DNA from 3 places in the Streptomyces sp. NPDC007917 genome. Region 3 is predicted to be linked to each of the others. Evidence: riboswitches for the same ligand, from Rfam matches in the RefSeq annotation. Region 3 holds a riboswitch; each other region holds the start of a gene.

Region 1 (4,204 bases), on a different contig from region 3:
GGCGCTGTGGCTCGAGGCGGACCGCATGGGGTCGTTGCTGACCGCGCTGGACGAGGAGAGCCTGGAGAACCAGCGCGACGTCGTCAAGAACGAGCGCCGCCAGCGCTACGACAACGTGCCCTACGGCACGGCCTTCGAGCGCCTGGTCGCCATGGCCTACCCCGAGGGCCACCCGTACCACCACACCCCGATCGGCTCGATGGCCGACCTGGACGCGGCCTCCTTGGAGGACGCCCGCGAGTTCTTCCGCACGTACTACGCGCCGAACAACGCCGTGCTGGCGGTCGTGGGCGACATCGACCCCGAGCAGACGCTGCTTTGGATCGAGAAGTACTTCGGCACCATCCCCTCCCACGACGGCAAGCGCCCGCCCCGCGACGGCACGCTGCCGGAGGTGATCGGCGGACAGCTGCGCGAGGTCGTCGAGGAGGAGGTCCCGGCCCGCGCCCTGATGGCCGCCTACCGGCTGCCGCACGACGGCACCCGCGAGGCCGACGCCGCCGACCTGGCGCTGACCGTCCTGGGCGGCGGGGAGTCCTCCCGCCTCCACAACCGCCTGGTGCGCCGGGACCGTACGGCGGTGGCCGCGGGCTTCGGCCTGCTGCGGCTGTCGGGCGCCCCCTCGCTCGGCTGGCTGGACGTGAAGACCTCCGGCGGCGTGGAGGTCCCCGACATCGAGGCCGCCGTCGACGAGGAGCTGGCCCGGTTCGCCGAGGAGGGGCCGACCCCCGAGGAGATGGAGCGCGCCCAGGCCCAGCTGGAGCGCGAGTGGCTGGACCGGCTGGCGACCGTCGGCGGCCGAGCCGACGAGCTGTGCCGTTACGCGGTGCTGTTCGGCGACCCGCAGCTGGCGCTGACCGCCGTCGAGCGCGTCCTGCAGGTGACGGCCGAGGAGGTGCGGGCCGTGGCCCAGGCCAGGCTGCGCCCCGACAACCGCGCGGTGCTGGTGTACGAACCGCTCCAGGGTGCCGAGCAGGCCGACGCCGACGCCACGGACAACGGCGCAGCAGCCGACGACAACGACGCAGAAGGGGAGTCGGCCCAGTGAGCGACGCCGTCACCGCCATGACCTTCCACCCGCAGCCGCAGGCGGGTGCCGCCAAGCCGTGGGCCTTCCCGGCCCCCGAGCGCGCCGAGCTGTCCAACGGGCTGACCGTGCTGCGCTGCCACCGCCCCGGCCAGCAGGTCGTCGCCGTGGAGATCAACCTCGCCGCCCCGCTGGACGCCGAGCCGGCCGGGCTCGACGGCATCGCGACGATCATGGCTCGCGCCCTGTCCGAGGGCACCGACAAGCACACCGCCGAGGAGTTCGCCGCCGAACTGGAGCGCTGCGGCGCCACCCTGGACGCCCACGCCGACCACCCCGGCGTCCGGGTGTCCCTGGAGGTCCCCGTCTCCCGGCTGCCCAAGGCGCTCGGCCTGCTGGCCGACGCGCTGCGCGCCCCCGCCTTCCCCGAGGGCGAGGTCGAGCGGCTGGTGCGCAACCGCCTGGACGAGATCCCGCACGAGCTGGCCAACCCGGCCCGGCGCGCCTCGATGGCGCTGTCCAAGGAGCTGTTCCCGGCCGAGGCCCGGATGTCCCGGCCGCGTCAGGGCACCCAGGAGACCGTCGAGGGCATCGACGCCGCGGCCGTGCGGGCCTTCTACGAGGCGCATGTCCGCCCGTCCTCCTCGACCGTCGTGGTCGTCGGCGACCTGGCCGGCGTCGACCTCGACAAGGCGCTGGCCGAATCCCTCGGCGCCTGGACGGGCGGGGCCGCCGAGCCCCGCCCCATGCCGCCGATCACCGCCGACGACACCGGCCGCGTGATCATCGTCGACCGGCCGGGCGCGGTGCAGACCCAGCTGCTCATCGGGCGGATCGGCGCCGACCGCCATGACCGGGTCTGGCCCGCCCAGGTGCTGGGCACCTACTGCCTGGGCGGCACCCTGACCTCCCGGCTCGACCGCGTGCTGCGTGAGGAGAAGGGCTACACGTACGGCGTGCGCGCCTTCGGCCAGGTGCTCCGCTCCGCGGCCCCGGACGCCTCCGGAGGGGCCACGGGCGCCGCGATGCTGGCCATCAGCGGCTCGGTGGCCACCGAGGTCACCGGCCCCGCCCTGGAGGACCTGTGGAAGGTGCTGGGCACGCTGAAGGAAGAGGGCCTGACGGACGCCGAGCGCGACGTCGCCGTGCAGAACCTGGTCGGGGTGGCCCCCCTGAAGTACGAGACGGCGGCGGCCGTCGCGGGCACGCTCGCCGACCAGGTCGAGCAGCACCTGCCGGACGACTTCCAGGCGCAGTTGTACGCGCGCCTCGCGGAGACCGGCACGGTGGAGGCGACCGCCGCGGTGGTGAGCGCCTTCCCGTCCGACCGGCTGGTCACGGTGCTCGTCGGTGACGCCTCGCAGATCGAGGAGCCGGTCAAGGCGCTCGGCATCGGCGAGGTGCGCGTCATCCAGGGCTGACGGCCTGACGGCCCGACAAAACAGGACCCCTGACGCCGTTTCAGGCGCCAGGGGTCCTGTTTTTCGAATCGTCTCACCGGTCGATTCGCCCGCTTTATAGCAGAGGTCGCCCGTCTGGGTGTTCGTGTCTGTGGGGAAACCAACAAAAACGCGGAACCGTTTGGTGAACGAAAGCGATCACGCTTAGCGTCAGTCCGGTTGTCCGACCGAGACACGCCGCACCCGCGGCACGGACAACCATCGCCGAGTCCCCGTACGGCGCGAGCCAGGGGAGCCGGGGACCCAGCCTCGTCCGCCGCCCACGGCGCCGGACGGGTGATCCCCAGGGGTGAATCGGACGCCTTCCCCACGCGGGGGAGGGGCCCGTAGGAGACCTTCCTGCTCCGAACCCGTCAGCTAACCCGGTAGGCGAGAGGGAAGGAAAGGAGTGCGCCGGACCATGGCGTTCACCCGTACCACCGGGAAGCACCGCCGCCCCACCAGGGCCCCCCGCACCGCCCGTTCCGGCGCCAACCTCGCGGGCATAGCCACGCTGGCCGCCTCCGGTGTGGTCGCCGGCTTCGCCGCCCCGGCCCTGGCCGCGACGGACGACCCGCGCGGCTTCGAGGACACCGGGCTGCGCCAGGCGGTCGCCATGGACGACGGGCTCGCCGACCAGGTCGAGGCCCAGGCGCAGAGCCAGCAGAGCGCCGCCGAGGAGGCCGCCGCCAAGGCGCAGGCCGAGGCCGCGGCCCGCAAGGAGGCCGCGCGGCAGGCGGCCGAGGCGAAGCGAAAGGCCGAGGCGGCCGCGAAGAAGGCCAAGCAGGAGCGCGAGGCCAAGGAGCGCGCGGCGCGCGAGGCCGAGCGGAAGCGGCTGAACATGTTCGTGCTGCCGGTCACCGGCTCGTACGTCTCCACCAGCTACCAGGCGTCCAGCGGCCTGTGGTCCTCCGGCAGCCACACCGGTGTGGACTTCCACGCCGCGTCCGGTACCCCGGTGCACTCCGTCGGCTCCGGCACCGTGGTCGAGGCCGGCTGGGGCGGCGCGTACGGCAACAACATCGTGATCAAGATGAACGACGGCACCTACACCCAGTACGGCCATCTGTCGTCCCTCGGGGTCTCCGTCGGCCAGACGGTCACCCCGGGCCAGCAGATCGGCCTGTCCGGCGCCACGGGCAATGTCACCGGCCCGCATCTGCACTTCGAGGCCCGCACCAGCGCCGACTACGGCTCGGACATCGACCCCGTCGCCTACCTGCGCTCGCACGGTGTGAACATCTGAGCATCCCCGCTCGCTTCCCGAAGGCCCTCGGTCCCACGGACCCGGGGGCCTTCGGCGTACCCGGTCGGCCGCCCGGCCGCCGGCCGCCTGGCCACCCGGCCATCCGACCGCCTGGCCACCCGCCCTCCTGGCCAAAAATATCCATGAAATCTCCGTGCCTATCGGAAATTCAAGCTGTTTAGAATAGAGTCGCTGAACACGCGTCAATCGGCTGCGTTTCGCGGAGATTAAGGCGGAGGTTCGACAATGCGGGACCGGAAGTGAGCGGCGATACGACCGCGATGCAGGGCGGTCACCGGATTTCGGCGCACGCGGTGTGCACGGCGATCCGCGACGACATCGTCTCCGGCACCTTCGCGCCCGGCAGCCGGTTGATCGAGGAACTTCTCGCCCGGCGGTACGGCGTCTCGCGCGTGCCCGTGCGCGAGGCGCTGCGCACCCTGGAGTCGGAAGGCTTTGTGACCACCCGCAGACACGCGGGCGCCTGCGTCG
Region 2 (4,204 bases), on a different contig from region 3:
GGGCTGCTGACCACGGCCAACATCTTCATCGCCGTCCTGTGGACCTGATTTTCCGCACAACCTCTTGCCGCCGTCGTCTGTCTTACCGGGCAAGGCAGCCGAAGGGAGCGGGCAGTGGGGGTACTTGGGGGATGGCGCCGCCGTACGGGCGTGGCCCTGGGGGTGGCGGGGATGGTGGTGCCGCTGGCGGTCGCGCTCGGCACCCCGGCGCAGGCCGCCTCGTCGTGCACGACGAGTGTCGGGCCGTACCAGAAGCAGGTGGAGAAGTTCCTGGGCCGCCCGGTGGACGGGCGGCAGTCGCGGACGGACTGCCGGGCGGTCCAGCAGTTCCAGATCAACCATGGGATCAGCCCCACGATCGGCTACGCCGGGCCGGTCACCTGGGGCGTGATGAAGCTGATCAACACGCAGAAGGCGGCCGGGCACAATCCGAACAAGGCGAGGAAGTGCCCCACCAACAAGGGCCGCATCGCCTGTGTGGACCTCACCCGCCAGCTGAGCTGGATCCAGGACGGCTCGCGGCTGAAGTTCGGCCCGGTGCCGGTGCGCACCGGCCGTGACCGGTATGAGACCCGGGGCGGGCTGAAGAAGATCTACTGGCGGGACATCGACCACTGGTCGACGCTCTACGACGTCGCGATGCCGTACAGCCAGTTCTTCGACGGCGGCCAGGCCTTCCACTCCATCGCGGGCAGCGTGTGGTCGCCGCCGGGCTCCCACGGCTGCGTCAACATGCGCAAGGGCGATGCGAAGAAGTACTGGAGCCTGCTGCGCAACGGCGACGACGTGTACGTCTACGGCCGCAAGCCCGGCACCTGAGCCGTGCCGCCTCCCCGGGCCCCGGAGAGCCCCTTCGGGGCCCGGGGAGCTCCTTCGGGGCCCGGGGAGGCGGGAAGCCGTCAGGCCGGGCGGACGCTTCCGTAGATCGGCATCTCGGTGATCGGCGCCTTCTTGACCACATCGCCCGGCTTCGGGGCGTGGATCATCATTCCGTCGCCTATATAGAGGCCGACATGGCTGATGTCGTCATAGAAGAAGACGAGATCGCCCGGTTGGAGGTCGGAGGTCGACACGCGCGTGCCGACCTTCACCTGGTCCCAGGTGGTGCGCGGCAGGGAGACCCCGGCGGTCTTCCAGGCGGCCTGGGTGAGCCCCGAGCAGTCGTAGGAGTTGGGGCCGGTGGCGCCCCAGACGTACGGCTTGCCGAGCTGCGAGCGCGCGAAGGCGATGGCCTTGTCGGCCTTGGTGGCGTACGAGCCCGAGGAACCGGAAGTGCCCGAGGACCCGGAGGAGCCTGACGAGCCGGAGCCGTCTGCCTGCTCCTCCTGCTGCTGCTGTTCCTGTGCCCGCTTCGCCGCCTCCTCCCGCTGCTTGCGCGCCAGCTCCGCCGCCTTGCGCCGGGCCTCCTCTTCCTTCTTCTTCTCGATCGCCGCCAGCCGCGCCTTCTCCTCGGCGGTCAGCTTCGACAGCAGCTGACGGGCCTGGGTGAGCTTGTCCTGGACGGTCTTCTTCTTGGTCTTCAGCTGCTCCTGCGACCGGGTCAGCGAGGCCAGGCTCTCGCCGGCCTTCGTACGCTCCTTGGCGGCCTTGGCCTGCTGGGTCAGGAAGTCGTCGACGGCATGCTTCTGCTCTCCGGTCAGCCGGTCCATCAGATGGGACTGGTCGAAGATGTCCTGCGGATCGCCTGCGAACAGCAGGGTCGCGGCGCTGGAGGCCATGCCGCCGTTGCGGTACTGCGCCGCCGCGTAGCTGCCCAGCTTGCGGCGTGCCTCGTTCAGCTTCTCGGTGCGCTTGGCGACGCTGTCCAGCAGCCGGTCGACCTTGGCGCGCTGTTCGCCCGTGCGCTCCTTGGCGGCGTTGTAGGCCTGGGTCGCGGTTTCGGCTTGGTGGTAGAGCGTGTCGACCTTCTTCTTGACCTCTTCGACCGTCGGCTTGGGCTTGCCGGGCTCGGCGCTCGCCGTCTGGGAGAGGAGGGTGACGGAGGCGAGGGCGGCCGTGGTGACCCCGACGGCGGTGCGGCGGCCGGTGGCCGAATCCAGTATTCGGGTCCGCGGTTTGCGGTGCGACGCCAAGGGAGGCGACTCCTTCCGTGGACCGCCTACCGGGTTAGCTGTCGGGTTCGGGCGTCGGAAGGCTGCCCTACGGCCCGGGCGGCGGACGGCTGGCGTCGCCACATGGGCCGATTCACCCCAGTGGTGTCTTTGGGTCCCCGGCTCCGGCTGCCTCGCGGCGGGGCCGGACTCGGCGGAGACAGCCCGTGCCGGCGTGGTCGCCGACGGGTTCCGGACCGCCTGACGGAGGACGGTAGTGGGCTTGTGGTGCTCATGTGAAGGCGGGTGTTCGAATTGCCCCGAAACCGTTTTGTGACATCCACGCATACGCTGTCAGTGGGGCGGCCTAAACTCGGTGAGCGATGAGCAGCCTCTTTGACGACAGCTTCCTGGCGGATCTCGGACCCCCGGACGAGGAGCCCCCGCCGCCCGAGGACGACGGCCGGCCCGCCGCTGAGGCCGTCCCGCACGACCTCTTCGACGGGCGGTTCGACGCGCCCGCGCCCCGGGAGGCGTACTACCGCGACGGCGCGGCGCGTCCCGCGGTGGATCCGGCCGCCCTCCTGCAGGGGCTGAACGAGCAGCAGCGCGCCGCCGTGGTGCACACCGGCTCGCCGCTGCTGATCGTCGCGGGCGCCGGGTCCGGCAAGACCCGGGTGCTCACCCACCGCATCGCGCATCTGCTCGGCTCGCGCCGGGTGCACCCCGGCCAGATCCTCGCCATCACCTTCACCAACAAGGCCGCGGGCGAGATGAAGGAGCGGGTCGAGGAGCTGGTCGGCCCGCGCGCGAAGGCCATGTGGGTGTCGACCTTCCACAGCGCCTGTGTGCGCATCCTGCGCCGGGAGTCCAAGAAGCTCGGCTTCACGTCCTCCTTCTCGATCTACGACGCGGCCGACTCCAAGCGGCTGATGGCGCTGGTGTGCCGGGACCTGGACCTCGACCCGAAGCGGTATCCGCCCAAGTCCTTCAGCGCCAAGATCTCCAACCTGAAGAACGAGCTGATCGACGAGGAGACCTTCGCCGGACAGGCCTCGGACGGCTTCGAGAAGACGCTCGCCGAGGCGTATGCGATGTACCAGTCGCGGCTGCGCGAGGCCAATGCCCTCGACTTCGACGACATCATCATGACGACGGTCAATCTGCTCCAGGCCTTCCCCGACGTCGCCGAGCACTACCGCCGCCGCTTCCGGCACGTCCTGGTCGACGAGTACCAGGACACCAACCACGCGCAGTACACGCTGGTGCGCGAGCTGGTGGGCACGGGCCCGGCGGAGGCCGTCGACGGCGGCGAGGTGATCCCTCCCGCCGAGCTGTGCGTGGTGGGCGACGCCGACCAGTCGATCTACGCCTTCCGGGGCGCCACCATCCGGAACATCCTCCAGTTCGAGGAGGACTACCCGGACGCCACGACCATCCTCCTGGAGCAGAACTACCGCTCCACCCAGACGATCCTCAGCGCGGCCAACGCCGTTATCGAGCGCAATGAGAACCGGCGCCCGAAGAACCTGTGGACCGATGCCGGCGCCGGGGCGACCATCACCGGCTATGTGGCCGACACCGAGCACGACGAGGCGCAGTTCGTCGCCGACGAGATCGACCGGCTGACGGACGCGGGCGACGCCAGGGCCGGGGACGTCGCCGTCTTCTACCGGACCAACGCCCAGTCCCGTGTCTTCGAAGAGGTCTTCATCCGGGTCGGGCTGCCGTACAAGGTCGTCGGCGGTGTGCGCTTCTACGAGCGCAAGGAGGTCCGCGACGTCCTCGCGTACCTGCGGGTGCTGGCCAACCCGGAGGACTCCGTCCCGCTGCGCCGGATTCTGAACGTGCCCAAGCGCGGCATCGGTGAGCGCGCCGAGGCGATGATCGACGCGCTGGCGCTGCGCGAGAAGATCACATTCCCGCAGGCGCTGCGCCGCGTCGACGAGGCGTACGGCATGGCGGCCCGCTCGGCAAACGCGGTGAAGCGGTTCAACGTCCTGATGGAGGAGTTGCGCACGATCACCGAGTCGGGCGCGGGGCCGGCCACCGTGCTGGAGGCGGTACTGGAGCGCACGGGCTATCTGGCGGAGCTGCAGGCGTCCACGGACCCCCAGGACGAGACCCGCATCGAAAACCTCCAGGAGCTGGCGGCCGTCGCCCTGGAGTACGAG
Region 3 (4,204 bases):
CGCCACCGAACCCGTGGTGATCGGCGGGCAGCGGATCGCCACGGGCGAGCCGGTGCTGGTGGTGCTCGCCGCCGCGGACCGTGACCCCGCGCGCTTCGACTCACCCGATGTGCTCGATCTCTCCCGTACCGACAACCAGCACCTCGGCTACGGCCACGGCATCCATTACTGTCTGGGCGCGCCGCTGGCCCGGCTGGAGGCCCAGACCGCCATCGGCACCCTGCTGCGGCGCCTTCCCGACCTGCGGCTCGCGGTGGAGCCGCAGGAGATCCGCCGGCGCGGCGGCCTGATCATGCGCGGGCTGCGCGAACTGCCCGTGACCTGGGGTCCGGTCAACTAGTGCGGTGCCCCGTCCGGTGGTGAGCAACGTCCTTGGGGCCCCGCATATGTGACAAAACATCAGCGGCGTGACCGCTGCGTGACCTGGGATACATCTGCTTGTGATGATCGGATGGCGTCGCTATGTTCAACCGACGACTCAGCCGCCACACGAGAGGCAGAACGCATGCGCTCCGGGAACGGTCGACACCGCCGCCCCCGTCAGGCTCCGGCAATCGTGGTCGCAGCGGGGGTGACGGGAGCGAGCATCGCCATGCCGCTCTTCGGCGCCGCCGGCGCCCAGGCCGCGGATGCCACCCAGGCCTGGGACCGCGTCGCCGAATGCGAGAGCGGCGGGATGTGGAGTGCCAACGGAGGCAATGGCTTCTACGGCGGTCTGCAGATCACGTTGGACATGTGGCGGAAGTACGGCGGCCAGCAGTACGCCCCGCGCCCCGACCTCGCCAGCCGCTCCCAGCAGATAGCCATCGCCCGGACGATCCTCGCCGACCGCGGCCCGGACGCCTGGCCGAGCTGTGCGCTGGACGCCGGGCTCGCGAGGCTCGGCGACGCGCTGGAGCTGAACCCCGGCGGAAAGGACGCGCCGGAGGCCAAGGGGTCGGAGGAGCCCACGGGCATCGACGACTCCGACGCGGCTGAATCGTCCGACAACTCCAGCCGGGGCGATCGGACGGACAGTTCTGGTGTTTCCGACAGTTCCGGAGAATCCGGTACGTCCGACAAGGCCGGTAAGCCGGATCCCTCCGCGACGCCCGGCGGCACGTCCGGCGAATCCGACGCGTCCCGCGAGAAGGGCGGCTCCGCCCCGGACGAGGACGGCGCGCACTCCGGCCGCGACGCCAAGGGCGAGGACGACTCCTCCGGCGCCCCCAGTGGCCGTCACCGCGGTACGCCCGACGCCCGCGAGCAGGACTCCGCGGGCGCGGCGGACGACGACACCCGGTCCTCGGGGCGCCACGCCTCGCGCGACGGCGCGGAGCGCGCCGAGACGCCCCTCCAGCCCCTCGGGCGCGCGGACTACACCGTGCGCGACGGTGACAACCTGTCAGACATCGCGGACGACGAGAAGGTGGACGGAGGGTGGCCCGAGCTCTATGAGGCCAATGAAACCCTCATCGGAGCCGACCCGGACCTCATTCACCCTGGTCAGCGTCTCGATCTCAGTGCGAGGTAGCGGCAGTTCGGGGTGAAATGCCCGATCTGGCGGCGGTGAGACATACATCTCGTCACATCGCCCGGCGTGCGTCGGCTGTCCGATCTTTCCGTACCCGGCCTCACCTGCGTAGATGTGGGACGGCTGGGTGTGGATACGGCCTCATTCGCTGGGATGTCGGTGTTTGAACCTCGTCGGAAGGTGTGTTTAACGTCTTTCCGCTCGCCACCGCGGGCACCGTCGATCGTCACGCCGAGTCCTGCCGGCGGTCGGGGGGAACCAGACGCGTTTGCGCCGAAGGCAGGAGCGGGGGAACCAAGGTAGGCGCCGTAGCGGCCCGGAGACGGGCGCGTTCGGCTCGGGGTGAAGCCAGGGTGCGGTCAGCCGCACCCGGCCGGGCAACTCACAGCCCGAACCCGACAGCTCACCTCGTAGGCGTCGGTGAGGAACGAACATGCGTAACGACAAGGGTAAGCACCGCCGTCCCTCCAAGGTCACCCGCATCGCCGCGCTCGCCGGCGTCGCCGGTGCGGCCGTCGCCGCACCGCTCCTGGGGGCCACTTCCGCCTCGGCCGCGACCACCGCCCAGTGGGACGCGGTCGCCCAGTGCGAGTCCGGCGGCAACTGGTCGATCAACACCGGCAACGGCTTCTACGGCGGCCTGCAGTTCACCAACTCCACCTGGGCCGCGTACGGCGGCACGGCCTTCGCGGCCCGCGCCGACCTGGCCACCAAGGACCAGCAGATCCAGATAGCCGAGAAGGTCCTGGCCGGGCAGGGCAAGGGCGCCTGGCCGGTGTGCGGCAAGGGGCTGACCACCACCGGCTCCCCGGCCCCCGCCACGTCCACCACCCAGCCCTCGAAGCCGGCCGCCCAGCCGGCTCAGAAGGCCGAGCCCGCGCAGCCCGCGAAGCCGAAGGCGCAGCCCCGCACCGAGGGCGAGCACGCCGGGCGCGGGCAGGCCCGCCACGCGATCAAGAAGGGCGACGGCGAGTACAAGGTCAAGGCCGGCGACACCCTCTCCAAGATCGCCGAGGCGCGCCACGTCAAGGGCGGCTGGAAGAAGCTCTTCGAGCTGAACAAGGACATCGTCGAGGACGCCAACCTCATCTACCCGGGCCAGCAGCTCCACCTGTCCTGACCCGCCCCGCCGGGCCTCCCCCCACCCCGGCAGCCGGGCCTTCCCCCCACCCCGGCACCCTCGGCACCGACACCCCCCAAGACTGCCCCGGCAGGGCGCCCCGCCCCCCACGCGAGGCGCGCCCCGCCGGGGCTTCGTCGGGTGGGCCCTCCGGGCCCGTTAGGCTCGTGCTGCAGAGACAGACCCATACGAAGGAGATCCTCGTGCCGTCCATCGACGTCGTCGTAGCTCGCGAGATCCTCGACTCGCGAGGCAACCCCACGGTCGAGGTCGAGGTCGGCCTCGACGACGGCAGCACCGGCCGTGCCGCCGTGCCCTCCGGGGCCTCCACCGGTGCCTTCGAGGCCCTTGAGCTCCGCGACGGCGACAAGAGCCGTTACGGCGGCAAGGGTGTCGAGAAGGCCGTCCTGGCCGTCATCGAGCAGATCGGTCCGGAGCTCGTCGGCTACGACGCCACCGAGCAGCGCCTGATCGACCAGGCGATGTTCGACCTGGACGCCACCCCGGACAAGTCCTCGCTCGGCGCCAACGCCATCCTCGGCGTCTCGCTCGCGGTCGCGCACGCCGCCTCCGAGGCCTCCGACCTCCCGCTCTTCCGGTACCTGGGCGGCCCCAACGCCCACCTGCTGCCGGTCCCGATGATGAACATCCTCAACGGCGGCTCGCACGCCGACTCCAACGTGGACATCCAGGAGTTCATGATCGCGCCGATCGGCGCCGAGTCCTTCTCCGAGGCGCTGCGCTGGGGCACCGAGGTCTACCACACCCTGAAGTCCGTGCTGAAGGAGCGGGGCCTGTCCACCGGCCTCGGTGACGAGGGCGGCTTCGCCCCGAACCTGAACTCCAACCGCGACGCCCTGGACCTGATCGTCGAGGCGATCAAGAAGGCCGGCTACCAGCCGGGCCAGGACATCGCGCTGGCGCTCGACGTCGCCGCCTCCGAGTTCTACAAGGACGGCTCCTACACCTTCGAGGGCCAGTCGCGCAGCGCCGCCGAGATGACCGCGTACTACGCCGAGCTGGTCGACGCGTACCCGCTGGTCTCCATCGAGGACCCGCTGAACGAGGAGGACTGGGACGGCTGGAAGACGATCACCGATCAGCTCGGTGACAGGGTCCAGCTGGTCGGCGACGACCTGTTCGTCACCAACCCGGAGCGGCTGGCCCGCGGCATCGAGAGCGGCACCGCGAACGCGCTGCTGGTCAAGGTCAACCAGATCGGCTCGCTGACCGAGACCCTGGACGCCGTCGAGCTCGCCCAGCGCAACGGCTTCAAGTGCATGATGTCGCACCGCTCCGGCGAGACCGAGGACGTCACCATCGCCGACCTGGCCGTCGCCACCAACTGCGGCCAGATCAAGACCGGTGCCCCCGCCCGCTCCGAGCGCGTGGCCAAGTACAACCAGCTGCTGCGCATCGAGGAGATCCTCGACGACGCGGCGGTGTACGCGGGCCGCTCCGCCTTCCCGCGCTTCAAGGGCGCGGTCCTCAAGGGCTGAGCCCCGCCGAGCCTGACGCACGTCCCCGGCCATGGTCCCGTACCGTGGCCGGGGACGGCGTACGCAGCGAAG

The links. Region 3 has a riboswitch for cyclic di-AMP ahead of ACFZDL_RS34340 (transglycosylase family protein). Riboswitches for the same ligand answer to the same signal wherever they lie in the genome.
Positions count from the first base shown of each region.
Region 1: linked by a shared signal. The riboswitch ahead of ACFZDL_RS02800 (M23 family metallopeptidase) and the one ahead of ACFZDL_RS34340 (transglycosylase family protein) in region 3 are both predicted to bind cyclic di-AMP.
Region 2: linked by a shared signal. The riboswitch ahead of ACFZDL_RS18595 (NlpC/P60 family protein) and the one ahead of ACFZDL_RS34340 (transglycosylase family protein) in region 3 are both predicted to bind cyclic di-AMP.

Region 1 covers NZ_JBIBKK010000001.1:657,151-661,354, reverse strand. The annotation lists gene ACFZDL_RS02810 (pitrilysin family protein) at 1-1,048, shown strand, start outside; gene ACFZDL_RS02805 (pitrilysin family protein) at 1,066-2,448, shown strand; cyclic di-AMP (ydaO/yuaA leader) riboswitch at 2,680-2,874, shown strand; gene ACFZDL_RS02800 (M23 family metallopeptidase) at 2,888-3,712, shown strand; gene ACFZDL_RS02795 (GntR family transcriptional regulator) at 3,994-4,204, shown strand, end outside.
Region 2 covers NZ_JBIBKK010000008.1:320,996-325,199, forward strand. The annotation lists gene ACFZDL_RS18585 (hypothetical protein) at 1-48, shown strand, start outside; gene ACFZDL_RS18590 (L,D-transpeptidase) at 172-819, shown strand; gene ACFZDL_RS18595 (NlpC/P60 family protein) at 900-2,072, opposite strand; cyclic di-AMP (ydaO/yuaA leader) riboswitch at 2,080-2,257, opposite strand; gene pcrA (DNA helicase PcrA) at 2,414-4,204, shown strand, end outside.
Region 3 covers NZ_JBIBKK010000023.1:36,275-40,478, forward strand. The annotation lists gene ACFZDL_RS34330 (cytochrome P450) at 1-340, shown strand, start outside; gene ACFZDL_RS34335 (transglycosylase family protein) at 572-1,513, shown strand; cyclic di-AMP (ydaO/yuaA leader) riboswitch at 1,775-1,945, shown strand; gene ACFZDL_RS34340 (transglycosylase family protein) at 1,947-2,633, shown strand; gene eno (phosphopyruvate hydratase) at 2,837-4,132, shown strand.